Regions from separate parts of the Streptomyces sp. NPDC001920 genome, predicted to be linked through region 3. Evidence: riboswitches for the same ligand, from Rfam matches in the RefSeq annotation. Region 3 holds a riboswitch; each other region holds the start of a gene.
What was found. A riboswitch is a leader RNA that binds a small molecule or an ion and turns the genes downstream of it on or off. The one in region 3 is predicted to bind cobalamin.

Region 1: it holds a riboswitch for cobalamin, as region 3 does, so the genes downstream of both, ACWCPI_RS36280 (cobalamin biosynthesis protein) here and ACWCPI_RS25045 (energy-coupling factor ABC transporter permease) in region 3, are expected to answer to the same signal.
Region 2: it holds a riboswitch for cobalamin, as region 3 does, so the genes downstream of both, ACWCPI_RS21550 (ribonucleoside-diphosphate reductase subunit alpha) here and ACWCPI_RS25045 (energy-coupling factor ABC transporter permease) in region 3, are expected to answer to the same signal.

Annotation. Positions count from the first base shown of each region.
Region 1 covers NZ_JBSFEP010000031.1:20,268-29,948, reverse strand. Annotated here, with positions in the region: gene ACWCPI_RS36305 (hypothetical protein) at 1-395, opposite strand, end outside; gene ACWCPI_RS36300 (alpha/beta hydrolase) at 602-1,729, opposite strand; gene ACWCPI_RS36295 (class II aldolase/adducin family protein) at 1,825-2,508, opposite strand; gene ACWCPI_RS36290 (anion permease) at 2,955-4,187, shown strand; gene ACWCPI_RS36285 (hypothetical protein) at 4,233-4,454, shown strand; cobalamin riboswitch at 4,644-4,783, shown strand; gene ACWCPI_RS36280 (cobalamin biosynthesis protein) at 4,892-5,827, shown strand; gene ACWCPI_RS36275 (cobyric acid synthase) at 5,830-7,338, shown strand; gene cobN (cobaltochelatase subunit CobN) at 7,335-9,681, shown strand, end outside.
Region 2 covers NZ_JBSFEP010000012.1:92,733-102,413, forward strand. Annotated here, with positions in the region: gene ACWCPI_RS21535 (helix-turn-helix domain-containing protein) at 1-15, opposite strand, end outside; gene ACWCPI_RS21540 (hypothetical protein) at 108-347, shown strand; gene ACWCPI_RS21545 (ribonucleotide-diphosphate reductase subunit beta) at 260-1,270, opposite strand; gene ACWCPI_RS21550 (ribonucleoside-diphosphate reductase subunit alpha) at 1,270-3,639, opposite strand; cobalamin riboswitch at 3,765-3,889, opposite strand; partial or broken gene ACWCPI_RS21555 (GNAT family N-acetyltransferase) at 3,942-4,208, opposite strand; gene ACWCPI_RS21560 (ATP-binding protein) at 4,305-7,919, shown strand; gene ACWCPI_RS21565 (VOC family protein) at 7,978-8,427, opposite strand; gene ACWCPI_RS21570 (TetR/AcrR family transcriptional regulator) at 8,529-9,119, shown strand; gene mctP (monocarboxylate uptake permease MctP) at 9,421-9,681, opposite strand, start outside.
Region 3 covers NZ_JBSFEP010000014.1:232,687-242,367, reverse strand. Annotated here, with positions in the region: gene ACWCPI_RS25065 (S66 peptidase family protein) at 1-391, opposite strand, end outside; gene ACWCPI_RS25060 (prolyl oligopeptidase family serine peptidase) at 388-2,352, opposite strand; gene ACWCPI_RS25055 (M20/M25/M40 family metallo-hydrolase) at 2,358-3,665, opposite strand; gene ACWCPI_RS25050 (M55 family metallopeptidase) at 3,658-4,491, opposite strand; cobalamin riboswitch at 4,592-4,777, shown strand; gene ACWCPI_RS25045 (energy-coupling factor ABC transporter permease) at 4,808-5,509, shown strand; gene ACWCPI_RS25040 (energy-coupling factor ABC transporter substrate-binding protein) at 5,506-5,886, shown strand; gene cbiQ (cobalt ECF transporter T component CbiQ) at 5,893-6,642, shown strand; gene ACWCPI_RS25030 (ATP-binding cassette domain-containing protein) at 6,639-7,505, shown strand; gene ACWCPI_RS25025 (APC family permease) at 7,618-9,117, shown strand; gene ACWCPI_RS25020 (universal stress protein) at 9,120-9,536, shown strand; gene ACWCPI_RS25015 (class I SAM-dependent methyltransferase) at 9,639-9,681, opposite strand, start outside.

The DNA of each region.
Region 1 (9,681 bases), on a different contig from region 3:
GCGCGCAGCCGCCAGCCGGGGCGGGCGCTGTCGCCGTGCACCTCGACCAGCCCGGCGAGGCGGGCGGTGTCCCAGTCGGCGCGGACCTGAGCCACGGTCAGGCCCAGGTCCTGGGCCGCGCGTTCGGCGGTCGCGTCGGAGAGGGTGCCCTTGCCGTCGGAGGCGCTGCCGTCCCGGCCGGGGCCCAGGGCGGCGTCGGCCCAGTGGGCGACGCGGGCCGCCGCGGCCAGGCCGGAGCGTGCCATTCTGGCCAGCTCGGACCGGGCCGGTGTGCCCTCCGGGGGGCGCGGTGCGGGGCGGCGTGGGCGCCGCTGGTTCACGGCTCTGGGGGCGGCGGCCAGGGGTCGCGGGCGGACGAGTCGAAGCCTGGAGTCGCGCGGGATACGGGACGTCACGGGTGCAGTCTTCCGGTTGACGGTCCGAAAACCCAAACGGAATGTCACGAGGGGCTACGGGGATGGCCAACGCACAGGGTCCCGCGGGCGGCCGGGGACCGATAACAGGCCAGTGGTCCGGGGTTAAACGGAATCTGCGGCGCCGGATCCTCGCGCTCACGTGGAGCCGCCCCGAGGGCGTCCCCCGGGAGCGGTCGCACGAGCGTTCACATGAGCGGGGTGACGAAGCGGCGCAGCGCCTCTTCGTAGCCCTCGGGGTCGGCGTTCCACATGGCGGCGTGCGGGGCGCGCCGGACCGTGCGGAGGGAGACCAGGTCGGGGTGGGCGGCGGCCAGGCGGCGGGAGAGGCTCCAGGGGGCAACCTCGTCGTCGGGACCGTGGAAGATCAGGGTCGGCACCGGGGGCCGGTCGGGGACGCCCGTACGCATGCCGCGGCCGGCGTGCAGGCCGGTGCGGCCCTGTGCCGCGCGTACGGCGAGGGGCAGCAGCGGGCCGGGGGTGTGGCGGGCCGCGGCGAGGGCACGCAGGGTGGCTTCCCAGCTGAGCACCGGGGAGTCCAGGACGAGCCCGGAGACCCGGTCCCGCAGCCCCGAGTGCTGGGCGGCGCGCAGGGCCATCGTCGCCCCCGTCGACCAGCCGAGCAGGACGAGTTGCTTGGCGCCGTACCGCACGGCGTAGCGCATCGCGGCGTCCAGGTCGCGCCACTCGGTCTCGCCCAGGTGGCCCAGGCCGTCCGGAGGGCGTGGTGCGCCGAGGTCACCTCGGTAGGAGAGGGCGAGGACCGGGAAGTGCCGGCCGCTGAGGAACCCCATGACGTTCATGGCGTGCTCGCGCGTGGTGCCGAGGCCGTGCACGGCGATGACCCAGGTGCCGCGGCTGCCGGGGACGAACCACGCGGGCAGGGAGCCGAGTTCGCCGGGGACGTCGACGTCGGCGTGGTCGAGGCCGAGGGCGGCGGCGGGGTCGCCGACGTATACGTTCGGGGTGAGCCAGACGCTGTCGCCGGGGTCGAGGGTGCCGTGGGTGACACGTTCCAGGCGGCGTACGACGGTGTCGGCGGAGTGCTTCGCCGCGGCGATGACCGGGCCGACGACGGCGTGCGAGCCGTCGCCGGAGAGGCCGTAGGTGCCGGGCCGCAGGGAGGCCAGGTCGCGGGTGAGGGTGATCTGGCCGGCGGCCGTGGCGTGCACGGTGAGCCGGGGTTCGGTGGGCAGGGGCCTGCCGGGAGGGGCCGTCAGGGCGGCACCACTGGCGTACCGCCCGGCGGCGACGCTCGCGACGCCGGCGGCCAGGGCCACGGTGACGGCAGCGGCCGTCGCTTTGACAGTGCGCACGGATCCAGTGTCCGGGCGCGGACGGGGTCGGGCCAGTGGGAGGACGACTCGGGGTGAGGGCCGCCGCCGGACGGACCCCCCACCCGACCCGCGCCTCACCCCCGCTGCCCGTATCCCCGCAACCGCTCCCCCACCTCGGCCACCTGCTCCCCCGACAGCAGGCTCGGCGCGCGGCCCGGCACCGAGGAGGCCGTGAGCCACAGGCGGGACATCCACTCCAGTTGGGCGGTGCGGTCGTAGGCCTGGGCCAGGGTCGTGCCGTAGGCGATGGTGCCGTGGTTCTGGAGGAGACAGGCGGTGCGGTCGGTGAGGGCACGGAGCATGTTGCCGGCCAGCTCCTCGGTGCCGTACGTCGCATAAGGGGCGACCCGGACGGGCCCTCCGAGCGCCGCCGCCATGTAGTGGATCAGCGGCAGCTCGGGAACCAGCGTCGAGACGGCCGTCGCGTGGACCGCGTGGGTGTGGACGACGGCGCCGGCGTCGGTGGCGCGGTACACGGCGAGGTGCATCGGCAGTTCGCTGGTCGGCACCAGGGCACCCAGGACCTGCCGGCCCTCCAGGTCCACCCCGGTCACGTCCTCCGCGGTCAGCCGGTCGTACGGCACGCCGGACGGCGTGACCAGCACGGTGTCCCCGACGCGCACCGAGACGTTCCCGGACGTGCCGACCACCAGCCCGTCGGCCACGGTGCGCCGCGCGGTCGCCACCAGCGCCTCCCAGGCTTCAAGCTCCTCGGGGCGCACCTTCCTGCCTCGCTGTTCCTGCAGCTCCTCAGTCATGCGGCGATCCTGCCAGCCGGCACCCCGGCGCGGCCTGGAGTCCGCCCAGGACGGGGCACCGGATCCGCACGCACCGAGACGCCCGCGTTCCCTTCGGACGGGGTGCGGCGACGACCACGCAGCGTGGACGGCCCGCCACAACCCGTCGAGCGCGGGGACGCCGCCGGCCGGATGGCGCTTCGGACCCCCTGGCGGTGCGACGACGCGGCGGCTGCCGAGTGACCAGAATCTCTTCGGAGGACCGGCGACCCGACCGAGGACGTCCGCCCGGGGGCCACCGACCCCGCCCCGCCCGGGCTGCGCGCCGCCAGGCGGAAGGAGAGCCTCCGCCCCCGTGGGAGAAACCCTCCCTGCCGGACACCGTGCGGCCCGCCCCAGTTCACCTTCCGTTCACTCAGGTTACCTACGTTCGGCAAGCCAATGACCTCGAACGATTGCCTGGGTAAATGGAAAGCTTCTCGCTGATCCTCGCGATTGTGGTGGTAACCGCACTCGCGTTCGATTTCACGAACGGTTTCCACGACACCGCGAACGCGATGGCCACGACCATTTCCACGGGCGCCATGAGGCCCAAGGTCGCGGTGGCCATGTCCGCCGTCCTCAATCTCGTCGGCGCCTTCCTCTCCGTGGAGGTCGCCAACACCATCTCCAAGGGCCTCGTCGACGAGGCCGGCATCCGTCCCGAAGTCATCTTCGCCGCGCTGGTCGGTGCGATCCTCTGGAATCTGCTGACCTGGCTGGTCGGTCTGCCCTCCAGCTCCTCGCACGCCCTCATGGGCGGTCTGATCGGCGCCACCGTCGCCTCGGCGGGCGTCGGCGCGGTCCACGGCGACGTGCTCGTCACCAAGGTGCTGATCCCGGCGATCGCCGCCCCGCTGGTCGCGGGCATCGCCGCGATGTTCGCCACGCGGCTGACCTACACCCTCGGCAAGAAGGCCGACGGCGAGGCGTCCAAGAAGGGCTACCGCGCCGGACAGATCGCCTCCGCCGGCCTGGTCTCCCTGGCCCACGGCACGAACGACGCGCAGAAGACCATGGGCATCATCACCCTCGCCCTGGTCGCCGGCGGCACCCTCGCCCCCGACTCCGACCCGCCCATGTGGGTCATCCTCTCCGCGGGCATCGCCATCGCGCTGGGCACCTACCTCGGCGGCTGGCGCATCATCCGCACCATGGGCAAGGGTCTGACCGACCTCCAGCCGCAGCAGGGCTTCGCCGCCCAGACCAGCGCGGCCACGGTCATCCTGGCCTCCTCCCACCTCGGTTTCTCCCTCTCCACCACGCACTCGGTCTCCGGCGCGGTCATGGGCGCGGGCCTCGGCCGCAAGGGCGGCGTGGTCCGCTGGTCGACGGCGACCCGGATGTTCGTCGCCTGGGGCCTGACCCTGCCGGCGGCAGCCCTGGTCGCCGCGCTCGCGGAGTACGTGACGGGCTTCGGCGCCTGGGGCACGGGCCTGGTCGCGGTCTTCCTGGTCGTCTCCAGCGCCGCGATCTGGAAGATCTCCCGGCGGGAGGTCGTCGACCACACCAACGTCAACGACACCGACGAGCCGGCCGGTGTGGTGACGCAGGCCATGGCCGCCGTGACCGTGCCGCCGGCCCACCCGGTGGTCGAGGACATCACGGCCACGGTCCCGCCCCAGACCTCCGAGTCGACGCCGTCGAAGGCGTCGGTCTGACCCCCACCCGGTTCCTCCTCGCCGGTTACTCAAGGAAGAAGAAGCATGAAGATCGACTGGGCGGCTCTCGGCTCCGTCTTCGGGGTCAGCCTCGTGGTCACGGTTGCCCTGGTGGGCCTGTTCACCCTCGGCATCTCCGGCCTGTCCCGCCGCGAACGTGCGGCGGCCCAGGGCGACTCGGCCGCGCTCGCGGTCACCGGGGCGTACGCCTGCTTCGCGGCGTGCGCGGCGGCCGTGGGCTACGGCATCTACCTGATCGTGGCCTGACACACACGCCGATCGTGGCCTGACGCACAAAGCGCTCATGGCCTGACGCATAAAGCGCTCATGGCCTGAGCAACAGCGCGCCGGAGCGCGCGCCAGCACCCGGGGTGCGAGACGGAACACCGTCTCGCACCTCACGCGTGTGTGGGCCTCCGCACACTCTCCCTCCGCAGGTCAACGGCAAGTTGACGGCCCTTCCGGCCCCGTGGTGGACTGCCGGGGCCATGTACGGCGGCAGAAGAGGAAGCCGGTGCGAATCCGGCGCGGTCCCGCCACTGTCACCGGGGTAGAAAACCCCGGGAGCCAGGAACTCTCGCCGCCGGTCTCGTCGAACCAGGGCGTGGACACCCTGAGTGAGGACATAACGCGATGCTCGGCTGCCGTTCGAGACTGAGGTCCCGCACCAGGGCTCTGCCCTTCCCCGCGGCCGGCTGACGCCGATGCGTGCCGATCGCGTCTTCGCGTACGGTGCCGCCGCCGGACTTCTCGGTGATCAGCTGCTCGGCGACCCCCGCCGCGGGCATCCGGTCGCCGCGTTCGGACGGGCCGCCGCCGCCGTGGAGAGGGTGTTGTGGCGCGACCACCGCGCGTGGGGTGCGCTGCACACCGCCGTGTGCGCCGGTGGCGCCGTGGCGCTGGGCGCCGTCGCCGCCCGCGCCGTCCGCACCTCCCCGGCCGCGTCCGTCGCGCTGACCGGCGCCGCCGCCTGGGCGGTGGTCGGAGGGACGTCGCTGGCCCGCGAGGCCCGGCTCGTCGCGCGTGCGCTGGAGGCGGGGGACGTGGAGGCCGCGCGGGCGCGGCTGCCGCACCTGTGCGGGCGGGACCCGCAGGCGCTGGACGCGGACGGGATCGCGCGGGCCGTGGTGGAGTCCGTCGCCGAGAACACCTCCGACGCGGTCGTGGGGGCGCTGGTGTGGGGGGCCGTCGGGGGTGTGCCGGGGCTGGTCGGCTTCCGGGCCGTGAATACGCTGGACGCCATGGTGGGGCACAAGTCGCCCAGGTACCGGCGCTACGGGTGGGCCTCGGCCCGGCTGGACGACGTGGCCGGGTGGCCGGGCGCACGGCTGACCGCCGTACTCGCGGCACTGGCCGGACCCGATCCGCGGGGTGCCGTGCGCGCCTGGCGGGAGGACGCGGCGAAGCATCCGAGCCCCAACGCCGGGCCCGTGGAGGCCTCGTTCGCCGGGGCGCTCGGGGTGCGGCTGGGCGGGACGCTCTCGTACGGCGGGCGGGTGGAGCACCGGCCCGTGCTGAACACGCGGGGGCGCGCCGTCGGCACGCCCGACGTCGAACGCGCCGTGCGGCTGTCGCGGCGCGTCACCTGGCTCGCGCTCGGCGTGTGCGCCGGAGCCCGGTTGCTGAAGAGGGGGCAATGAGCATGAGCGGTGGTCTTCTCGTCGCCGGTACCACGTCCGACGCGGGCAAGAGCGTCGTCACGGCGGGGATCTGCCGGTGGCTGGTACGGCAGGGCGTCAAGGTCGCGCCCTTCAAGGCGCAGAACATGTCCCTCAACTCGTTCGTCACGCGCGAGGGGGCGGAGATCGGGCGGGCGCAGGCCATGCAGGCGCAGGCCTGCCGGGTCGAACCCACCGCGCTGATGAACCCCGTGCTGCTCAAGCCCGGTGGCGAGCAGAGCAGTCAGGTCGTGCTGCTGGGCAAGCCGGTGGGTGAGCTGAGCGCGCGCGGGTACCACGGCGGACGGCAGCAGCGGCTGCTCGGGACGGTGCTGGACTGTCTGGAGCAGTTGCGGGGCACGTATGACGCGGTGATCTGTGAGGGGGCCGGTTCTCCCGCCGAGATCAATCTGCGGCGGACCGACATCGTGAACATGGGGATCGCCCGGGGCGCCGGGCTCCCCGTGCTCGTCGTCGGTGACATCGACCGGGGTGGTGTCTTCGCCTCGTTCTTCGGGACGGTCGCGCTGCTGTCGCGCGAGGACCAGGAATGTGTCGCCGGGTTCCTCGTCAACAAGTTCCGCGGGGACGTCTCCCTGCTGGAGCCCGGCCTGGACATGCTCCACGACCTCACGGGGCGCCGGACGTACGGCGTGCTGCCCTTCCGGCACGGACTCGGCATCGACGAGGAGGACGGGCTGCGGGTCTCCCTGCGCGGAACGGTGCGGGAGTCCGTCGTCGCGCCGCCCCTCGGCGAGGACGTGCTGCGGGTCGCCGTCTGCGCCGTCCCGCTGATGTCGAACTTCACCGACGTCGACGCCCTGGCCGCCGAGCCGGGTGTCGTGGTGCGGTTCGTGGACCGTCCGGAGGAACTTGCCGACGCGGACCTGGTGGTGATCCCCGGCACCCGGGGAACCGTCCGGGCCCTGGAGTGGCTGCGCGAGCGGGGGCTCGCCGACGCCCTCGTGCGCAGGGCCGCCGAGCAGCGGCCCGTCCTCGGCATCTGCGGGGGCTTCCAGATCCTGGGCGAGCACATCGAGGACGACGTCGAGAGCCGGCGCGGGCATGTCGAGGGGCTGGGGATCCTGCCCGTGCGGGTGCGGTTCGCCCGTGAGAAGACCCTCACCCGGCCGGAGGGCGAGGCCCTCGGGGAGCGGGTCGCGGGCTACGAGATCCACCACGGAGTCGCCGAAGTGACCGGCGGGGAAGCCTTCTTGGACGGCTGCCGGGTCGGTCAGACCTGGGGCACGCACTGGCACGGCTCACTGGAGTCGGACGGCTTCCGGCGGGCGTTCCTGCGCGCGGTGGCGTCCGCCGCGGGCCGCCGCTTCGTGCCGGCCCCCGACACGTCGTTCGCCGCGCTGCGCGAGGAGCAGCTCGACCGGCTCGGCGATCTGATCGAACAGCACGCGGACACGGACGCGCTGTGGCGGCTCATCGAGTCGGGCGCGCCGCGAGGACTGCCCTTCATCCCCCCGGGAGCGCCCGCATGAGCACTGTGTTGTTGTTGTCGACCGCCGACACGGACCTGCTCGCGGCCCGTGCCTGCGGTGCCGGCTACCGGATCGGCAACCCGACCCGTATCGACGTCGCGTCCGAACTCCCCTCGCTCGTGGCGGGCGCGGACATCGCGGTCGTGCGTCTGCTGGGCGGCAAGCGGGCCTGGGAGGACGGGCTGGCCGCGCTCCGGGCGTCCGGTGTCCCGACCGTGCTGCTGGGCGGGGAGGCGGTGCCCGACGCGGAGTTGATGGCCGAGTCGTCCGTCCCGGCCGGGGTCGTGGCCGAGGCGCTGAAGTACCTCGTCGAGGGCGGCCCCGCCAACCTCGCCGAACTCGCCCGGTTCCTCTCCGACACCGTGCTGCTGACGGGCGAGGGGTTCGTCGAGCCGCGGAAGATGCCCGAGTACGGCGTCCACGGGGACCGGACGTTCCAGGAGGGCCGTCCCACCGTGGGCGTGCTCTTCTACCGGGCCCACGAGCTGAGCGGCAACACCGCGTTCGTGGACACCCTGTGCGACGCGATCGAGGCGCGGGACGCCAACGCCCTGCCCGTGTACTGCGGTTCGCTGCGCGGCGCCGACGCCGGGCTGTACGAGCTGCTCGGGAAGGCCGATGCCGTGGTCGCCACCGTCCTCGCGGCCGGCGGCACGCACGCCTCGCAGGCGTCGGCGGGCGGCGACGAGGAGGCCTGGGACGTCGGCCGGCTGGCCGAGCTGGACGTGCCCGTGCTGCAGGGGCTGTGCCTCACCTCCTCGCGCGTCGCCTGGGACGCCTCGGACGCCGCCCTGTCGCCCATGGACGCGGCGATGCAGGTCGCGATCCCGGAGTTCGACGGGCGGCTGATCACGGTCCCGTTCTCCTTCAAGGAGCAGGGCCCGGACGAGGTGCCGGTGTACGTCGCCGACCCGGAGCGGGCCGCGCGGGTCGCCGGGATCGCCGTACGGCACGCACGGCTGAGGCACAAGCCGAACGCCGAGAAGAAGCTCGCCCTGGTCTTCACCGCGTACCCGACCAAGCACTCGCGCGTCGGCAACGCGGTCGGCCTGGACACGCCCGCGTCGGCGGTGCGGGTGCTGGACGCGCTGAAGCAGGCGGGGTACGGGCTCACCGAGTACCCCGACGACGGCGACGAGTTGATCCACCGGCTCATCGAGGCCGGCGGGCACGACGTCGAGTGGCTCACCGAGGAGCAGCTGGCCGCCGCGCCCGCGCGCGTGCCGCTCGCCGACTACCGGGCGTGGTTCGACAAGCTCGACCCGGACCTGCGCGACGCCATGCTCCAGGCGTGGGGCGAGCCGCCGGGTTCGCTGTACGTCGACGGGGAGGACATCGTCCTCGCCTCGCTGCGGTTCGGGAACGTCGTCGTCATGATCCAGCCGCCGCGCGGCTTCGGCGAGAACCCGATCGCGATCTACCACGACCCGGACATGCCGCCGTCCCACCACTACATGGCGGCGTACCGGTGGCTGGAGAACAGCTTCGGCGCCGACGCGATCGTGCACATGGGCAAGCACGGCACGATGGAGTGGCTGCCGGGCAAGGGGCTCGGGCTGAGCGGCGGTTGCGCGCCCGACGCCGTGCTCGGCGATCTGCCCCTCGTCTACCCGTTCATCGTCAACGATCCCGGTGAGGGCACCCAGGCCAAGCGGCGCGGGCACGCGACCGTCGTCGACCATCTGGTGCCGCCGATGGCGCGGGCCGACACCTACGGCGACCTGGCCAAGCTGGAGCAGCTGCTGGACGAGTACGCGCTCGTCAGCGACCTGGACCCGGCCAAGGCGCCGGCTGTGCGCGCCCAGATCTGGACGCTGGTCAAGGCGGCCGAGCTCCACCACGACCTGCATGTCGACGAGCAGCCGGACGACGAGGCGTTCGACGAGTTCGTCATGCACATCGACGGCTATCTCTGCGAGATCAAGGACGTGCAGATCCGCGACGGTCTGCACGTTCTGGGCGGTGGTCCGGTCGGCGAGCCGCGCGTGAACCTCGTGCTGGCCGTGCTGCGCGCCGCGCAGGTGTGGGGCGGGCGGGCGAACGCGCTGCCGGGGCTGCGGGCGGCGCTGGCGGCCCGTTTCGGTCTCAGCGAGAAGGAGTTGCTCGCCGAGCCGGGGGCGCCGGTCAAGGTCCCGGTGGAGCTGACGGACCTGGTGGACGGCCCGGCGCGGACCGCCGCCGACGCCGTCGACCTGCTGGAGCAGCTGTGCCGGCGCATCGCCGAGGGCATGGAGGAGCGCGACTGGTCGGTCACGCAGAGCCGTTCCCTCCTGCGTGACGTACTCGGCGGGCAACTCCCCGACGCCGAAGCCGTGTTGGAGTTCGCCTGCGACGAGGTCGTGC
Region 2 (9,681 bases), on a different contig from region 3:
CACGTTCCTCAGCATGCTGCCAGTGTGCCTCGCCACTGGCAGTAAATCGAGGGTCTACGGCAGTCCTGCCACTGTTCGTAAGGAGTGTCCGACGCGACAGTGGTGTCATGACTACCGCACAGACAGAAGGACTGCTCGCCATGGTCGCCGTGCTCGGCATGTTCGCCCTCCTGATCCTCCCGTCAGTGATCGGGATCGTGCACGACCGGCGCATCGACCGCCAGATCAGGGAGGCCCAGGAGCGCGACAAGGAACGGACTCAGAAGTCCTCGTCCAGGTCGACGGTGCCCTCCACCGCCACCTGGTACGCCGACGGACGCCGCTCGAAGAAGTTGGTCAGCTCCTGAACACCCTGGAGCTCCATGAAGGAGAAGGGGTTCTCGGAGCCGTACACCGGAGCGAAGCCGAGGCGCGTCAGACGCTGATCGGCGACGCACTCCAGGTACTGCCGCATCGAGTCGGTGTTCATGCCCGGGAGGCCGTCACCACACAGGTCGCGCGCGAACTGCAGCTCGGCCTCGACGGCCTCCCGCAGCATGTCGGTCACCTGCTGCTGGAGCTGGTCGTCGAAGAGCTCCGGCTCCTCCTTGCGGACGGTGTCCACGACGTCGAAGGCGAAGGACATGTGCATCGTCTCGTCGCGGAACACCCAGTTGGTGCCGGTGGCGAGGCCGTGCAGCAGGCCCCGGCTGCGGAACCAGTAGACGTACGCGAAGGCGCCGTAGAAGAACAGGCCCTCGATGCACGCGGCGAAGCAGATCAGGTTCAGCAGGAAGCGACGCCGGTCGGCCTTGGACTCCAGCCGGTCCAGCTTCTCCACCGAGTCCATCCACTTGAAGCAGAACCCGGCCTTCTCGCGGATGGAGGGGATGTTCTCCACCGCCGCGAAGGCGGCGGCGCGGTCCTCCGGGTCGGGCAGGTAGGTGTCCAGCAGCGTCAGATAGAACTGGACGTGCACGGCCTCCTCGAACAGCTGGCGCGACAGATACAGGCGCGCCTCCGGGGAGTTGATGTGCTTGTACAGCGTCAGCACCAGGTTGTTCGCGACGATCGAGTCACCCGTCGCGAAGAAGGCCACCAGACGGCCGATGAGGTGCTGCTCGGCGGGGCTGAGCTTGGCGAGGTCGGCGACGTCCGAGTGGAGGTCGACCTCCTCCACCGTCCAGGTGTTCTTGATGGCGTCCCGGTAGCGCTCGTAGAAGTCCGGGTAGCGCATGGGGCGCAGAGTCAGCTCGAAGCCGGGGTCGAGCAGGTTCTGGTTGCTGGGCATTACTGGCAGGCCTCGCAGGACTCGGGGTTTTCCAGGGAGCAGGCGACGGCGTCGGGCTCGGCGGCCTGCTGCACGGGGATGGTCTTCTCGGGCTGAGCCTGGGCTTGTGCCGCGCGGGCGATACGGGTCGCGGGGCGCGAGCGCAGGTAGTACGTCGTCTTCAGGCCCGACTTCCAGGCGTACGCGTACATCGAGGAGAGCTTGCCGATGGTCGGCGTCTCCAGGAAGAGGTTCAGGGACTGGGACTGGTCGAGGAACGGGGTCCTGGCCGCCGCCATGTCGATCAGGCCGCGCTGCGGGATCTCCCACGCGGTGCGGTAGAGGGCGCGCACGTCCTCGGGGATCCAGGCGAAGCCCTGCACCGAGCCGTTGGACTCGCGCAGCGCCTCACGGGTACGGGCGTCCCAGACGCCCAGCTGCTTCAGGTCGTGCACCAGGTAGGAGTTGACCTGGAGGAACTCGCCGGACAGCGTCTCGCGCTTGAACAGGTTGGAGACCTGCGGCTCGATGCACTCGTAGACGCCGGCGATGGACGCGATGGTGGCGGTGGGCGCGATGGCGAGGAGGAGCGAATTGCGCAGGCCGGTCGTGGCGATCCGCTCGCGCAGCGCCGCCCAGCGCTCCGGCCAGGTGAGTTCCACGTCGTAGTGGTCGGGGTGCAGCACGCCCCGGGCCGTACGCGTCTTCTCCCAGGCCGGAAGGGGGCCGTTGCGCTCGGCCAGGTCGGCGGACGCCTCGTACGCCGCCAGCATGATGCGCTCGGCGATCCGCGTGGAGAGCCGCTTGGCCTCGGCGGAGTCGAAGGGCAGCCGCAGCTTGAAGAAGACGTCCTGCAGCCCCATCGCGCCCAGGCCCACCGGCCGCCACCTGGCGTTCGAACGGCCCGCCTGCTCGGTCGGGTAGAAGTTGATGTCGACGACCCGGTCGAGGAAGGTGACCGCGGTGCGGACGGTGGCGTCGAGGCGCTCCCAGTCGATGTCGCCGTCGTGCACGAAGGCGCCCAGGTTGACCGACCCCAGGTTGCAGACCGCCGTCTCGCCGTCGTTCGTGACCTCCAGGATCTCCGTGCAGAGGTTGGAGGAGTGGACGACATGGCCCGGCTCGGCGGTCTGGTTGGCGGTGCGGTTGGCGGCGTCCTTGAACGTCATCCAGCCGTTGCCGGTCTGCGCGAGGGTGCGCATCATGCGGCCGTACAGGTCACGGGCCGGGATGGTCTTCTTCGCGAGCCCCGCCGCCTCCGCCTCGCGGTACGCCGCGTCGAACTCCGCACCCCACAGGTCGACCAGTTCCGGCACGTCCGACGGCGAGAACAGGGACCACTGCTCGTCGGCGTTGACCCGGCGCATGAACTCGTCCGGGATCCAGTGCGCGAGGTTGAGGTTGTGCGTCCGCCGGGCGTCCTCACCGGTGTTGTCGCGCAGCTCCAGGAACTCCTCGATGTCGGAGTGCCAGGTCTCCAGGTAGACCGCGGCCGCGCCCTTGCGCCGGCCGCCCTGGTTCACGGCGGCGACCGAGGCGTCGAGCGTCTTCAGGAACGGGACGATCCCGTTGGAGTGGCCGTTGGTGCCGCGGATCAGCGAACCCCGGGAGCGGATGCGGGAGTACGACAGACCGATGCCGCCCGCGTGCTTCGAGAGCCGGGCGACCTGGTGGTAGCGGTCGTAGATGGAGTCCAGCTCGTCCTTGGGGGAGTCGAGGAGGTAGCAGGACGACATCTGGGGGTGCCGGGTGCCGGAGTTGAACAGGGTGGGGGAGGAGGGGAGGTAGTCGAGGCGGCTCATGAGCCCGTAGAGCGCGGCGACTTCGTCGACGGAGCGGGGGGTGTCGTCCTCGGCGAGACCGGCGGCGACGCGCAGCATGAAGTGCTGGGGCGTCTCGACGACCTTGCGCGTGAGGGGGTGCCGCAGGAGGTAGCGGCTGTGCAGGGTGCGCAGGCCGAAGTAGCCGAAGCGGTCGTCGGCGGCCGGGTCGACGAGCGCGTCGAGGCGGGCCGCGTGGATCCGTACGAAGTCGGCGGTCCGGTCGGCGATGAGGCCCTCGCGGTGCCCGACCGCCACCGACTCGGTGAAGGCGGTGACGCCCTGCGAGGCGGCCTCGGCGGCGATGGAGATGGTCAGCAGGCGGGCGGCCAGTCTGCTGTAGGCGGGGTCCTCGGAGATGAGCCCGGCGGCCGCCTCGGTGGCCAGCTCACGCAGCTCCGCCTCGTCGGCCCGGGACGACCGGCCCCGCAGCGCTGCGGCCGCGACCCGGCCGGGGTCGGCGTCGGGGAGGTCGGCGGTCAGCTCGGTCAGGGTCCGCAGCAGCGCGGCACCGGGACCGTCGTTCTCCTGCTCGACCGCTGAAGCCGGTTCGGCTGGCGCGATGGTCACGTGGGGCTCTCCCTCGCTCGGCACGGGGGCCTCGTCGAGGGCAGGGGGCAGCACACGAGCGCACGCGGCGTCGCGTCCACCGGCCCATTCCGCGAGGCCCGGACGTCAGGGGCACACCGGCCGGACGGCCGGGTGCGCTGTCGGCAGGACCTCGGACTGACCATGTGCACGAAACATGCACAAGTACACCGTTGCGGGACAGTTCCGGATTCGCACCGGATTCCCCTGCGGCGACAGCGAGCATGAGCATACATCTTGTGCCGGGCTGTCGTGTCACCCCCAGATGTAGTGTCTCGGTGGTTTCAGAGCGTCAACTCGTAGGTGAGAAGAGTGAGGTCGAGGAGCTCGGGGAGCGGGTTCCGGTCCCGCTCGGGTGTGCGAACGAAGCCCAGGCGTTCGTAGGCGCGGTGGGCGCTGCGCATGGAGCGCTGGGTCGCCAGGGCGATGCGTGCGCGGCCCTCGGTGGCCCTCGCGCGGTCGATGCAGGCCCGCACGAGCGCTTCCCCGGTGCCCCGGCCGTGTGCCGCGCGGTCGAGGGCGGGCATCCGGATCGTCTTTTCGCGCGGGCGGCCGGGTTGCGTGCCGTCCCGCGAGTGATTCCATGGAGGTAGGTGTCGGCGCCCGCGGTCCCTCCGTTCGAGAGCCCTCTCGTAAGGAGACGCATGATGACGAGGGTCGTCCGTCGCCCGCCCGGCAAGGAGCGGCCGCGCAACGCGCCGATGGCGACGCTGGCCCCGAGACGTGCCGGCAGCTGGGTCAGGCGCGGATTCGTGGGCCACTGGCATGCGCTGACGATCCGTCTGGAGGCCCGTCGCGGCACCACCCGCCCCAAGAAGTGGCGCCGATCGGTGTCCTACACCAACGTCACCCGTGCCATCTGGCTGTTGGCCGTCCTCGCGCTGCTCGCCTGGTGCGTGGAGGGCCTGTACATCCTGATCTCGCAGAACACGACGGGCTTCGAGCAGTGGCGGGAGGGCAACGACGGGTTCGACACCATCGTGCGCTTCGTCGGCCCGGTACTGACCGCGTCGGTCGCCGCGACCCTCTTCCTGTTCTGGTGGTACCGGTGGACCAAGCGGCGCTACCTCGCGAAGGCGCGGGGCGATCCGCGCCGACTGGTGCCCACCGCCGGCCCGGACACCGCCGACATCGTGGGCCGCGAGGAGGTCGCCCAGGTCATCGCCGAACGGCTGCGGGAGCGCGACACCCGCAGGCCGTATCTGCTGGTCGGCGGGGTCGGGGTGGGCAAGACCGCCGTCCTGGTCCGGCTCACCGAACTGCTGGCACGGCAGAACGCCGTGCCCGTGCCGATCCGGCTGCGGGACGCGACCGACGGGACCGAACTGAACTTCGAACGCATGGCCAGGCAACGCTTCGCCGACGAGGCGCCCCGGGGCATCCTCGCGCGCGGCAAGATCGACCGGGTCTGGCAGCAGCTGCTCGCCGACGACAAGCCGGTCGTCATCGCCGACGGACTGGAGGAGGCCCTGCTCGGCGACGGTCACGAGCAGAACCGGGACAACATCATCCGGCGGGCCATCGAGCGCGCCCGCGAGGAGAAGCTGCCGCTCGTGATCGCCTCACGGCCGCACAGCCCGCTGGAGAGCACCTCGGCGGCGATCGTGGAGCTGGAACCGCTCAGCGAGGAGGAGGCGCTGCGCTTCGTCCAGGCACACGTCCCGGAGACGGACGAGCGCCGCGTGGACTGGATCGTGGAGACGGCGGAGGTGACCGAATCCCCCGTCTACCTCCAGATCGCCCGGGAACTGCACCGTCACGGAGCCCTGGAGCACGACCGGCCGGACACCGATCCGCAGCACATGAACACCCGCAGCCGGGACCGGGCCACGCTGCGGCTGTGGCTGCTGGAGACATGGGACCAGGCGCTGTGCCGGGGCCGGCTGCGCGAGCACGTGGCACTCACGCCGCGGGAGCGCCGTGACACCCTTGAGGTGGTCTCCGCGCTGGCCTGCGTCGGCCTGCTCCAGGACAAGCTGGAGGTCGGCTTCGAGGAACTGCTGGACACGGACGTCCACCCGGGCCCGGCCCGGCGCGCGCAGGCCAGGGCCGAGCATCTGTGGACCAGCCGGCGCGCCTTCGACCGGTACGGCAGACGCGGCAACGTCTTCTCCGAGTGGCACCGCCAGCAGATCTGGGACGCGCTGTGCGAGCGGCTCGGTGAGGAGGAGCGCAAGCGGCTGCGTGAAGGGAACATGGACCAGTGCCGGGCCGCCCTCGCCCGCTTCGCGAGCAACGCGGACAAGCTGGCCCTGGTGGAGGGCTTCGAGCGCAGGGTCAGGTTCCCGCACAGCATCCTGCAGGCCTACTTCGGCTACCGCGTCCTGAACCACCTGGGTGAGCGGGGCGCCGGCGAACTCGTCGAGCACGCCCTGCAGCCGCCCGGCCCCAGTCGCGAGCTGCTGATCGCCCTGGTGCTGCTGTCCCGTCGGCGCGCGGCGAGGCTCCGGGCCCGCGCGGGTGGTGTCCGCGCCGAGGTGAAGAAGGAGATCGAGGAACTGGTCCGCCAGTCACCCGTGCGCGGGCACACCCTGGCACACCGGCTCTGCCGGGCCGCCGACCGCCGCACGGACGACCCGAAGGCCCTGGACCTCTACGCGGCCGCCATGGAGGTCGAGAGCGCGGAGGACGAGCCGCGACTGCTCGGCGACATCGTGGCACGGGTGCGCAGGAGCTGGGCCGGTTTCAAGGGCGACCGGCGCACCCTCGACGACGCGAAACTGAGGCTGCTCAAGCAGCTGGGGGCCGCGCTGCGGAGCGTCTCGGACCGGATCGACACCACGCCGCTGTACGAGCAGCTCTTCGAGATCGGCGTGCAGGAGCCCGACTACTCCATACGCCTGGCCGCGGCCCAGGAGTTCGGCACCGGCGGCAACGCGGCGTTCGCCGTGATCCGTGCCCGGGTCGGACTGAACACCGACCCCATCAAGGAGTACGACGACCGGCTCGGCGAGCTGAAGACCTGGAAGCGGCACGAGTACGAGAAGTGGGCGCAGCGCATGGGGGCGGCGAGGGCCGCGCCTCCCTCACGCGCGCGGTCCGCGCGTATCGGCCGCCTGCAGCAGTACCGCAGGGCGCTCAACCAGGACTACCGCCGAAAGCGCGTCGATCTGTTCCGGGAGTTCGTGATGCGGGCCTGGCTGATCCCCATGCTGCTGGGCTCGGTCGACGAGGCGCACCGCGACGAGGCCCAGGAACGTCTCACCAGGTGGCTGCGCCACCTCGACCCGAAGGCCACCGGCGGCACCCCGGACCTGCCCCTCGCCCTCGAAGCGGCGCTGGCCCAGGGCTTCAAGTACGCGGCCAACCGGCGCATCCGGCACCCGCAGGCGTTCCCGGGCGGTCGTGCCGACCTGATCCGCCAGGCGGAGACCGTGCTGCAGCAGTCCCGGTGCTGGTACTCGCAGCTCATCCTGCTCCAGGCGCTGTGTCTGTGGGAGCTCCCGGACAGCGCGAGCGTCCACGAGCACGACGAGGAGACGCGGCGGACCCGGGACCACCGCGCCGGGGCACCGGAGCCGGCCCCGGCGATGGGCGGCGCGACCGCCGTGCAGACCGTGGAGCGCTGGCTGTCGATGGCCGGCACCGTGAACAGGCCACCCGGCCACCCCCATACGGACGCGGAGACGTCCCGACGGGCCCTGCACCCCTTCGTCGCCGAGGCCGGTGACCTGGTGGCGCTGGCGCTGGAGACCGGACAGCCCGAGCGCTTCCTCTGGATCGACGAGAAGGGGGTCGCCGACAACATCGGCGCGCGCACCGGCAACCCCGCGGGATACCGCAGGCACAGTCTGTGGATCCCGCCCTCGGTCGGGTGGAGCACCCTCGACGCACGCGCCCAGCGCCTCGTCGCCGACGTGCTGGTGATGCTGAACCTCATCGAACGGGACGGGCACCCGGACGAGGTCGAGGAGCGCATGGCCCGCGCGGAGCAGCCGGGTATGTCGCTGCCGCCGTGCATCCGCAGCGATCGGGGCCCGCTCCGGCCCGACCTGCGGGTCGGCATCTCGGACCCGCCCACGCCGGGCACCTTCTGCCTGCCCGACTGCAAGTTCCAGCTCTGCCCCTATCCGCCCCGGGGCTGTGTGCCGAGGGGGGAGATCCGGGAGCCGTTCTGCCGGCAGCAGCAGGCGCTGTTGCCGGGCAGGGTGCGGCGGTGGCTGCCCAGGGGGCTGCGCAGGAAGACCCCGCCCTGGGTCAGCATGCGGGTGCGTGAACTGGACGGTTTCTGGGGCGCGATGGCCCGGCGCACGCGGGACTAGGTCGTGTCCGCAAAGTCCCGCCTGCCCCGCGACGCCTGGCACGACGTAGGTCCCCTGATCAAGGGAGTTGTCGAGGCTCGGTGGGCTTGGCGGCGTACTGCCCGGCGTACTCGTCGGTCGGGGGAACCACGGTGATGACGTCGATCATGACGCCGTCCGGCGCCGCGACGATGAAGTGGCGCTGCCCGAACTCCTCCGTCCGCAGGGAGAGGAGTTCGGGCAGACCCGCTTGTCCGACCAGCCTGTGGTGTTCGGCATCGACGTCGTCGACCTCGAAGTTGAGCAGCAGGCCGCCCTGGAGGGGGGCGCGGTACCCCTCGGGGACGGTCGGATGGGAGTGGTCGAGCAAGGCGAGTTCGTACTGAGGGGCGTCAGGGCGGTGGAGGCTCACGTACCAGTCGGCCTCGAACGTCACCTCGAACCCGAGGTGACGGGCGTAGAAGTGGCGTGACGCGGCGACATCGCGGGTGGCGATCACCGGGTAGAAGCTGCCGAGCTTGACCGTCATGGCCTGTCTCCCTCTGCCTGTTCGTCGATTTCGCATACCCGGAGTATGTGAAATCGACGGTAGCATACCGGGGGTATGCGAAATCGGAGGGTGGGCCGAGGATGGCTGTCACGAGGGCCGAGCAGCGGGCGGCGACACGACGGGCACTGCTGGCCGAGGGGCGACGGAGGTTCGCCGCCGACGGCTATCACGGCGTGGTGCTCGCCGAGGTGGCGCAGGCGGTAGGGGCCACCAAGGGGGCGGCCTATCACCATTTCGGGAGCAAGGCGGGGCTCTTTCGGGCCGTGGTGGCCGAGGTGCAGCGAGAACTCGGTGAGCGGGTCGCGGCGGCCGCCGAACGGTACGACGGTCCCTGGGAGCAACTGCAGGCCGGCTGCCGGGCCTTCCTCGCCGCCGGCCGCGATCCGACGGTGCGCCGAATCGTGCTGATGGACGCGCCGGCCGTACTCGGATGGGATGAATGGCGGGCCATGGACGAGGAGTCCTCCGCCCGGCACTTGACCGAGGCGCTGGAGGCCCTCGTGGCGGCCGGAGTCATCGCCGACCAGCCGGTGGAGCCGCTGGCGCGACTGCTCTCGGGCGCGATGAACGAGGCCGCGTTGTGGCTGGCCCGATCAGCGGGTCCGCAGGCGCTGGAACAGACGGAGCAGGCCCTGGACCGGTTGCTGAACGGGTTGCGACTCGATCGTTGACCTGGGGGCTGTGACGACGTCTCGTGCTTGATCGGCCGGGTGGGTGACTGCCGTACATGCAGGCGGCCGTCGGCCGACCATGCCGGCCGACGGCCGCCCCGACGTCAACGGCACCGGCTGCGGCTTCGGAGACCTGCCGCTCAGTCCGGGATCGGCACGGCCGCCACCTCCAGGCGCATCAGGGCGTGGAAGGCCCGGGTGCCGCGGTCCGCGCCTCGCCGACGAGCGACAGGAAGGGCACGGCAAGCACGACGGCAACGGGCCGCCGGATCGATCCGGCGGCCCGTCGGCACGGAAACACTCAGTGGGACGAGCCCGCCGTCGCCGGGGGCAGTTCGACCTGCACTCCGGGGTCGCCGGCGTCCGCCGTGTAGTCCTCGGGCTTCGTCTCGTCGATGCCCTCGGGGGCCTTCGCCGCCTTCAGGACGAAGGTCAGGACCACCGTGACGACGATGTTGATGACGAACGCCGTCAGGCCGATGTAGCCGATCTCCCCGATGCCGGGGATCTCCTTCGCCGAGCCGCCGAAGTGCTTCTGGGTAGGCGAGGCCACACCGTACGC
Region 3 (9,681 bases):
TGGCGAACGCCTCGTGCAGCACGGTGATGTCGCTGAAGCCGACGAACACCTTGGGTCCTGCGGCGCGCATCGCGTCCCAGTCCAGCAGGTCGGTCATCCGCTGCGCCCCGTATCCGCCCCGGGCGCACAGCACGGCGTCGACCGACGGATCGCACCAGGCACGCTGCAGATCGGCGGCCCGGTCGGCGTCCGTGCCCGCCAGGTAGGCGAAGTCGGTGTGCCGGTCCAGCACATGGGGGGCCACCACCGGGTCGAGGTCCCAGCCGCGCAGCACGTCGAGCCCGGCCTGCAGCCGCTCCTCGGGGACGGGCCCGCTGGGGGCCACGACCGCCACGCGGGCGCCGGGGGCGAGCCGGCGTGGCCGGACGAGGGGGCGTACGGCCGGGGTCACCGGGTGAGCTCCAGGTTCGGGACGCCGGGCGGGTTCAGGCCGAACACCTGGGCGTACAGGGAGAGTTCCGACTCCAGGACGCGGATCGTCGTCTCCGCCCGCCGGAATCCGTGGCCCTCCCCCTCGAAGGCGAGATAGGCGTGCGGCACCCGGCGCCCCTCCAGGCGGGCCAGGAACCGCTCGCACTGGGCGGGCGGGCAGATCACGTCGTCCAGGCCCTGGAGCAGCAGGAAGGGCACGGTGAGGCGGTCGGCGTGGGCGGCGGGCGAGCGCTCGGCGTATCTGGCCGGCACCTCGGCGAGCGGGCCCACGAGGGTTTCCAGGTAGTGGGACTCGAAGTCGTGGGTCTCACCCGTGCCCCAGCCGGCCAGGTCGAGGATCGGGTAGAGGATCGTGCCGCAGGCGTAGACGTCGGTCGTGGTGAGGGACGCGGCCGCCGTCCAGCCGCCCGCGCTGCCGCCGCGGATGGCGAGCCGGGCGCGGTCGGCGGTGCCCTCGTCGGCGAGGGCGAGCGCCACGGCCGCGCAGTCCTCGACGTCGACCACGCCCCACTGCTCGCGCAGCCGGTTGCGGTACGCGCGGCCGTAGCCGGTGGAGCCGCCGTAGTCGACCTCGGCGACGCCGATGCCGCGCGAGGTGAAGTAGGCGATGGTCAGGTCGAGCACGAGGGGCGCCCGGTCGGTGGGGCCGCCGTGCGCCCGGACGACGTACGGCGGCGGGGTGTCCGCGGGGGCCACGCAGGTGGGGTTGTGCGGCGGGTAGATGTGGGCGTGGATCTCGTCCCCGCCGGGGCCGGTGAAGGTGCGGATCTGCGGCTCGGGATAGTAGGCGGGGTCCACGGCGTCGTCGTGCTCGGCCCCGATCACCCGGGATCTGCCGGTGCAGGTGTCGAGTTCGACCACCTCGTAGGCGCTGCGCGGACTGGCACCGACGGCGATCACGCGTTCTCCGTGCGCCGCGAGCGTCGGCGCGATCTCGGTCCACGGCCCGGCCGCGTCGACGATCTCGCCGGTGTCCGGATCGAGGATCCCGAGGGCCGTCGAGCCACGGCCGTGCACGACCGCGACGAGTCCGTCCGCCAGCGGGGCGAACCAGCGCAGACCGAGTTTCCACAGCGCCCCGCCGAACTCCTCCTCGCGCGGGCACAGGGGCGCCCCGTCGCGGTAGAGGTTCCACCAGCCGCTGCGGTCGCTGACGTACAGCAGGCGGCCGTCGTGCGACCAGTCGACCTGGGCGATCGACTCCTGCGGGCCCCCGGCGACGGTCCGCGGGCCGTCGAGGGTGCCGTCGGCCCCGACGTCGGCGACCAGCAGCTCCGTGCCGTCCCAGGGCATGCGCGGATGGTCCCAGGCCAGCCATGCCGCGCGCCGCCCGTCGGGCGAGATCCGGGGGCCGGTGACGAACCGGTGCCGGTCGTCGGTGAGTTCCCGTACGGCACCGCGGTCGTCGGCGGCCGAGCCGTCCAGGGGTACGGCGGCCAGGACGCGCCGCACATCTGCGGGCCCCTCCCCCGTGAACTCCTCCAGTACGCACCACACCTCACCGTCGTCGAGCCGCAACAGCGGCTCCGCCCAGCGCAGTCCACCGCCCACCGCGGACACGGGGGTGAGCGGACGCGGGTCGCCGCCCTCCTCGTACCGGTAGAGCCGCTGGTCGGCGAAGTCGGCGAAGACGACGAGCGGCCGGCCCTCGACCATCGCGCCCGCCCAGGGCTGCCCGCCGTACTCGACGACCCGGCTGCGCACGTTCCACGGGGCGGGCAGGACCGACTCCTCACGGCCGTCGGTCCGGCGCCGTACCAGGGTCCGCCGGCCGCCCTCCGTCGGGCGCGGCTCGGTCCACCACGCCTCGTCCCCCACGAAACCCACGTACTCGGGACGACCGTCGTGCGCGGCGGCCAAGGCCGCGTCGATGGGCGAGGGCCAGGAACCGTAGGCCAGTGTCCGCACTGTCTCCCCCACCCCGCCTAGGCCGTCCGCAGGAAACGGTCGAGCACCCGGACGCCGAAGTGCAGCGCCTCCACGGGCACCCGCTCGTCGACGCCGTGGAACATGGCCCCGTAGTCGTACCCCTCCGGCAGCTTCAGCGGGGAGAAGCCGTATCCCGTGATGCCGAGCCGCGAGAACTGCTTGGCGTCCGTGCCCCCGGACATGCAGTACGGCACCACGTGCCCCTCGGGCGCGAACTCCTCGACGGCGGCGCGCATCCGGGCGTAGGTCGGTGAGTCGACCGGCGCCTGCAGGGCGACGACCTCGCGATGGAGGTACTCCCAGTCCACGTCGGGTCCGGTGAGGCGGTCGAGGGTCTCGTCGAACTCCTCCTCCCCGCCGGGCAGACAGCGCCCGTCGATGTGGGCGACGGCCTGCCCGGGGATCACGTTCACCTTGTAACCCGCCTCCAGCATGGTGGGGTTGGCGCTGTTGCGGACGGTCGGCTCGACGAGCCTGGCCGCGGGGCCGAGCTTCTTCAGCAGGCCGTCCACATCGTCCAGATCGGCGTCGAGGCCGTACAGCGCGGCGAGTTCGGTGAGACAGGCCCGGACCGTCGGGGTCAGCCGCGGCGGCCACTCGTGCTCGCCGATCCGGGTGACGGCCGCGGCGAGGCGGGTCACCGCGTTGTCCCGGTTGGGCAGGGAGCCGTGCGCGGCCCGTCCGCGGGCCGTGAGCCTGAGCCAGGCGGTGCCGCGTTCGCCCGCCGCGATCGGGTAGATCTGCCGCCCTCCGCCGTCGTGGAAGGTGAACGCGCCGGACTCGCTGACGCCCTCCGTGCAGCCCTCGAACAGCCCGGCGTGCCGGTCGGCGAGGAACCCGGCGCCGTCCTCGGCGCTGGCCTCCTCGTCGGCGGTGAAAGCGATCACGACGTCGCGTCGCGGCCGGACGCCCTGCCGGACCCAGGCCCGCACGACGGCCAGGATCATCGCGTCCATGTTCTTCATGTCGACGGCACCCCGGCCCCAGACGACCCCGTCGCGGATCTCCCCGGAGAACGGGTGCACGCTCCAGTCGGCGGCCTGCGCGGGCACCACGTCCAGATGACCGTGCAGGAGCAGCGCGTCGGCCGACGGGTCGCTGCCCTCGAAGCGGGCCACGACGTTCGTACGGCCCGCGGTCCGCTCCAGCAGCGCCGGCTCCAGGCCCGCCTCGGCCAGCCGGGCCGCGGCGTACTCGGCGGCGGGGCGCTCGCGGCAGTCCCCGCCGCCGCGGTTGGTGGTGTCGATCCTGATGAGGTCGGAGGTGAACGTCACGACCTCGTCCAGTGCCAGCTGGTCAGCCATACTGCTCCTCCACCGCCGCCGAGGCGATCGTGGTCACTGCCTTGAAGGTACGGATTCCCGCGTACATGTGCTCGCTCGTGTACGCCACCTTCCGCTCCCCGGTCCGTTCCACACCCGGGACGACGGTGACGGCCATCGCCAGGTGCTCGGCGTCGAACTCGACGGCGACCGTGAACGGCCCCGCGTGCACCGGTTCCTGACGGACCGCCAGCGAGGCGGCCTCCTTGGCCGCGGCGCGGATGCCGGCGGCCGTCCTGGCCGGCGTACGGCACACCGCCGCGTACCGCGAGACATGGTCCTTGACGGCGACCTTCAGCGCCCCGGGCGCGTACCCGAGCGCGTCCTCGCAGGCCACGTCGTCGCCCGTGACGAGCACGACGGGAACGCCGTACTCGGCGGCGACGTGCGCGTTCAGCAGCCCCTCGCTCGCGCGGACGCCGTTCAGCCACACCCCTGTGATCTGGTTCGCGAGGTAGGTGTGGGCGAGGACACCCTCCATCCCGGCGCCCGCGTGGTAGCCGACGAAGGCGATCCCGTCCACGTCGCCGTGCTGGACGCCCTCGACCATGGAGAGTTCCTTGTGCCGGCCGGTGAGCATCTCCGCCCGCTCGTCGAGCCGTTCCAGCAGCAGGTTGCGCATGGACCAGTGCGCCTCGTTGATGACGACGGCGTCGGCGCCCCCGTCGAAGAATCCCCGCACGGCGGCGTCGACGTCCGAGGTGAACATCCCGCGGCACCGCTCCCACTGAGGCGTCCCCGGCAGCACGTCCCCCGGCCAGGTCACGCCGGTGGCGCCCTCCATGTCGGCGCTGATGAGGATCTTCATGTTCCGTCACGTTACGCGCCGAGGGGGAAACCCGCCATGAAGCGGGCGAACGCCACTTTCACGCCCCCGGGGCCCGCTTGTCAGCCACCCGGTGCGGGCACTACTGTCACCACGCCTTGGTGAACGGGAAATCCGGTGTGATGCCGGTGCGGCCCTCGCCACTGTGAATCGGGAAGTCCGGCTCCAGCCCTCACGGGCAGCCACTGGGTCCCTCGGGACCCGGGAAGGCGGAGCACGGGCGGTGGTACCCGTCAGCCAGGAGACCGGCCAAGGCACGTCAACCATCCACGAGGTGCTGGAGAGGGTCTGCTGAGCCATGCACATAGCCGAGGGTTTCCTGCCTCCGGCGCACGCGGTCGCCTGGGGCGTAGCGTCGGCGCCGTTCGTCGTCCACGGAGTCCGTTCACTCACCCGTGAGGTCAGGGAGCATCCCGAGAGCACCCTGCTCCTCGGCGCCTCCGGAGCCTTCACCTTCGTCCTGTCCGCGCTCAAGCTGCCGTCGGTGACCGGGAGCTGCTCCCATCCCACCGGCACGGGGCTGGGCGCCATCCTGTTCCGGCCCCCGATCATGGCGGTCCTGGGCACGATCACCCTGCTCTTCCAGGCCCTGCTGCTCGCGCACGGCGGTCTGACCACGCTCGGCGCGAACGTCTTCTCGATGGCGATCGCCGGGCCGTGGGCCGGGTACGCCGTCTACAAGCTGCTGCGGCGTTTCGACGTGCCGCTGATGGTCGCCGTCTTCTTCGGCGCGTTCGTCGCCGACCTGTCCACCTACTGCGTCACCAGCGTCCAGCTGGCGCTCGCCTTCCCCGACCCGGGCAGCGGATTCCTGGGCGCGCTCGGCAAGTTCGGTTCCATCTTCGCCGTCACGCAGATCCCCCTCGCGGTGAGCGAGGGTCTGCTCACGGTGCTCGTCATGCGGCTGCTGGTGCAGTCCAGCAAGGGCGAACTCACCCGGCTGGGCGTGCTCCTCGCCAAGAAGCAGTCCCGGACCGAGACGGAGGCGGCGGCCCGATGAGCAAGAACACCAGGATCAACCTCGTGCTGCTGCTCGTGGTGGCCGCGCTCGCCGTGCTGCCGCTGGTGCTCGGCCTCGGCGACCACAAGGAGGAGCCGTTCACGGGGGCCGACGGTGAGGCCGAGTCGGCGATCACCGAGATCGAGCCGGACTACGAGCCCTGGTTCTCCCCCCTGTACGAACCGCCGTCCGGTGAGATCGAGTCGGCGCTGTTCTCCCTGCAGGCGGCGCTCGGCGCCGGAGTGCTCGCCTACTACTTCGGTCTGCACCGGGGGCGGCGGCAGGGTGAGCAGCGGGCGCTGGAGCGGGAACGGGACCGGGAGACCGGGAGCGTCCCGAGCGGCACCGCCGGGAAGCCGTCGCCCGAAGGGGACTGAGCCCGCGTGCTGCCGATCGACGCGGCGGCGCACAGCAGTCGCTGGCGCCGCCGCCACCCCGTGGACAAGGCCGTGCTCGGGCTGGGTCTCACCGCGCTCGCGATCTCGTTGCCGCCCTGGCCGGGCGCGGCCCTGGTGCTGGTCACCGCCCTCGTGGTGCTGCTGGGTCCCGCGGGGGTGCCGGGGCGCCGGCTGTGGCGGGCGTACCGGGTGCCGCTGGGCTTCTGCGTGACCGGCGCGGTGACCCTGCTCGTCCAGGTCGGCGGACCGGGCGGCTTCGTGTCCCTCGCCGACGGCGGTCCGCTGCGCGCCGGGGAACTGCTGCTGCGCACCTCGGCGGCCTCCCTCGGGGTGCTGCTGTTCGCCTTCACCACCCCGATGTCCGATCTGCTGCCCCGGCTGGTGAAGGCGGGGGTGCCCGCGCCGGTGGTCGACGTGGCCCTGGTGACGTACCGCATGAGCTTCCTGCTCCTGGACTCGGTGCGCCGGATCCGGGAGGCCCAGGCGGCCCGGCTCGGGCACATGAGCCGAGCCGCGGAGTGGCGTTCGCTGGCCGGGCTCGGCGCCGTCGCCTTCGTGCGCGCCTTCGACCGTGCCACCCGGCTCCAGGCAGGGCTCGCCGGGCGCGGGTACGACGGCACCCTGCGCGTCCTGGTGCCCGAGGCCCGGGTCTCCGTCCGTTTCACGGCCTGGAGTTGCGTGCTGCTCGCAGCGCTGGCCGCCCTCACCCTCGTACTGGAGAAGGCCCTGCCATGAGCGAGCCCACCGCCCTGGTCGCCCTGCGGGGCGCGTCCTACGCCTATGAGGACGGCCCCCTCGTCCTCGACGGCCTCGACTTCGACGTGCACGAGGGGCGCGCGCTGGCGCTGCTCGGGCGCAACGGCACCGGCAAGACCACGCTGATGCGGCTGCTCAGCGGCGGGCTGCGCCCGCACGAGGGCCGCTTGACGGTGGAGGGTTCCCCGGTCACGTACGACCGCAAGGGGCTGACCCGGCTGCGGACGACCGTCCAGCTGGTGGTGCAGGACCCCGACGACCAGCTCTTCGCGGCGTCCGTCGCCCAGGACGTCTCCTTCGGCCCGCTGAACCTCGGCCTCACCGACGCCGAGGTACGGGCGCGGGTCGACGAGGCGCTCACCGCCCTGGACATCACCGCGCTGGCCGACCGCCCCACGCACCTGCTGTCGTACGGGCAGCGCAAGCGCACCGCCATCGCGGGCGCGGTGGCGATGCGGCCGCGGGTGCTGATCCTGGACGAGCCGACCGCCGGCCTCGATCCCGACGGCCAGGAACGCCTGCTGGCCACCCTCGACGGGCTGCGCGCGGGCGGCACCACGGTGGTGATGGCCACCCACGACGTCGACCTCGCCCTGCGGTGGGCGGACGACGCGGCGCTCCTGACGCCGTCCGGTGTACGCACCGGCCCCGCGCCCGCGATGCTGGCCCGCACCGACCTCCTCCAGCAGGCGGGCCTGCGGTTGCCCTGGGGTATCGCGGCCACCCAGGTGCTCCGCACGCACGGCCTGCTGGACGAGGCGGCGCCCGGCCCGCGCAGTCCCGCCGACCTGGCCGTCATGGCTCGGGCCCAGACCCCGCCCGCGGTTCCCGCCGACGGCTGACGTTCCCGTACGAGCGCACTCGGGTGATACACCCCGCGCTGGTAAGTCCAAGACGCGCTGGCCCCCGTGCCTCCCGGTTTCATGTGGTCGTACACGACCGAAGCGAGGGAGCATGGCCGAAGGCGGCGCGGACACCCGGCCCCCGAGGGGTTTGAAGGCCGACGCGATCGGGTTCCTCGACGCACTCGTCATCGGTCTCAACGCCACCTCGCCCGCGTACTCGCTGGCCGCGGCCATCGGCCCGGTCGTGGCGCTGGTGGGCGTCCACGCGCCGGGCGTCATGCTCGCGTCGTTCGTGCCCATGCTGCTGATCGCGTCCGCGTTCTACTACCTCAACAAGGTCGACCAGGACTGCGGGACCACCTTCTCCTGGGTCACCCGGGCGATGGGCCCGTGGGCGGGATGGCTCGGCGGCTGGGCCATCACCATGACCGGGGTCCTGGTGGTCGGCTCGCTGGCCGACGTCGCGGTGACCTTCGCCCTGCTCGCCGTCGGCCTCGACGGCTGGGTCGAGAACGATGTCGCGCGCGAGGCGCTCACGGTGCTGCTCATCCTGGTGATGACGGCCGTGTGCGTGATCGGCACCGAGGTCTCGGCCAGGGTGCAGAACGTGCTCATCCTCGCGCAGGTCGGCTGCCTGCTGGCGTTCGCCGTGGTGGCGATCTACCGCGTCTACGCCGGAACCGGCACGCTCGACTCCGTCGACCCGTCGATCAGCTGGCTGGATCCCTTCGGCGCCGGGGGCGCGGAGCTGACGGCGGGTCTGCTGCTGGGCGTGTTCATCTACTGGGGCTGGGAGTCGGCGGTCAACCTCACCGAGGAGACCGAGAACCCCGCCACCGCGCCCGGCAGGGCGGCCGTGTGGTCGACGGTGATCCTGCTGGTGACCTACGTGGCGGTCGCCGTCGCGGTCGTGGCCTACGCGGGGCCCGCGTACCTGGCGGAGAACGCCGAGGAGGAGGAGTTCATCTTCGCCCTGCTCGCCGAGGAGGCGATGGGGGCCTTGGACTGGGTGGTACTGCTGGCCGTGTCGACCTCCGGGCTGGCGTCGACGCAGACGACGATCATCCCGGCGTCACGCACCGCCCTGTCCATGGCGCGCCGGCGCGCCCTGCCGGCGCACTTCGGTCACATCCACGCACGGTTCCGCACCCCGGACGTGAGCACCTGGTGGGTGGCCGGCATCGCGATCGCCTGGTATCTCGCCGTCCGCCGGATCAGTGAGAACGCCCTCTTCGACTCGCTGACCGCGCTGTCGCTGCTGATCGCGTTCTACTACGCGCTGACGGGTGTCGCCTGCGCGGTCTACCACCGCCGTCATCTCACCGAGAGCCTGCGCCACTTCGTCCTCATCGGCCTCGGCCCCGTGGTCGGTGCCGGGCTGCTGGTCTGGCTGCTGGCCGAGTCGATCAGTGACATGTCCGATCCCGCCAACTCCTACAGCGGTGTCTCGTGGTTCGGGCTCGGCCCCCCGCTGGTCATCGGCATCGGCATCACCCTCACCGGGGTGATCCTCATGCTGGTGCGGCGTGTGACGGCGCCCGCCTTCTGGTCCGAACGCCCCGAGGTGGCCGACCCCGCACTGGTCCACGGCGACACGAAGGAGGGCTGAGGATGTCGATCGTTCTCGGCTACGACGAGTCCCCCGGCGCGGTGCGCGCCCTGCATGTCGCCATCGAGGTGTCGGCGGCGTTCGGCGAGCCGCTCGTGCTGGTCTACGGCGCCGCCGCACCGGGCGCGCTCGGCGAGGAGTACTCCGCCCACCGCGACGCCCTTCACGAGGCCGGTCGGGCCGCGCTCGCGCACGCCGTCGCGGTGGCCGACGAGGCCGGTGTGCCGACCAGGATCGAGGTGGTCGACCGGAAACCGGCGGAGGCGCTGCTGGACGCCGCGGCCCGGCACGCGGCCAGGTGCATCGTGGTCGGCAGCTGGGGGGAGAGCCCGCTGCGGGGGGCCCTGCTGGGATCGACCCCGCACAAGCTGCTGCACCTGTCCCGCACGCCGGTACTCTGCGTGCCCACCGAGTCCTGAGGCCACGCCCCGGGCTCAGCCGCGCACGTCGTCCGTGCGGAGTCACGACGAGGTGAACTCCGGCGCGCGCCGCGCCGGAGGGCGACGGCCGGCCGTGCCCGGTCAGGCGGTCCGGCCCGCCACCACCCACCTCGACGGCAGCTCG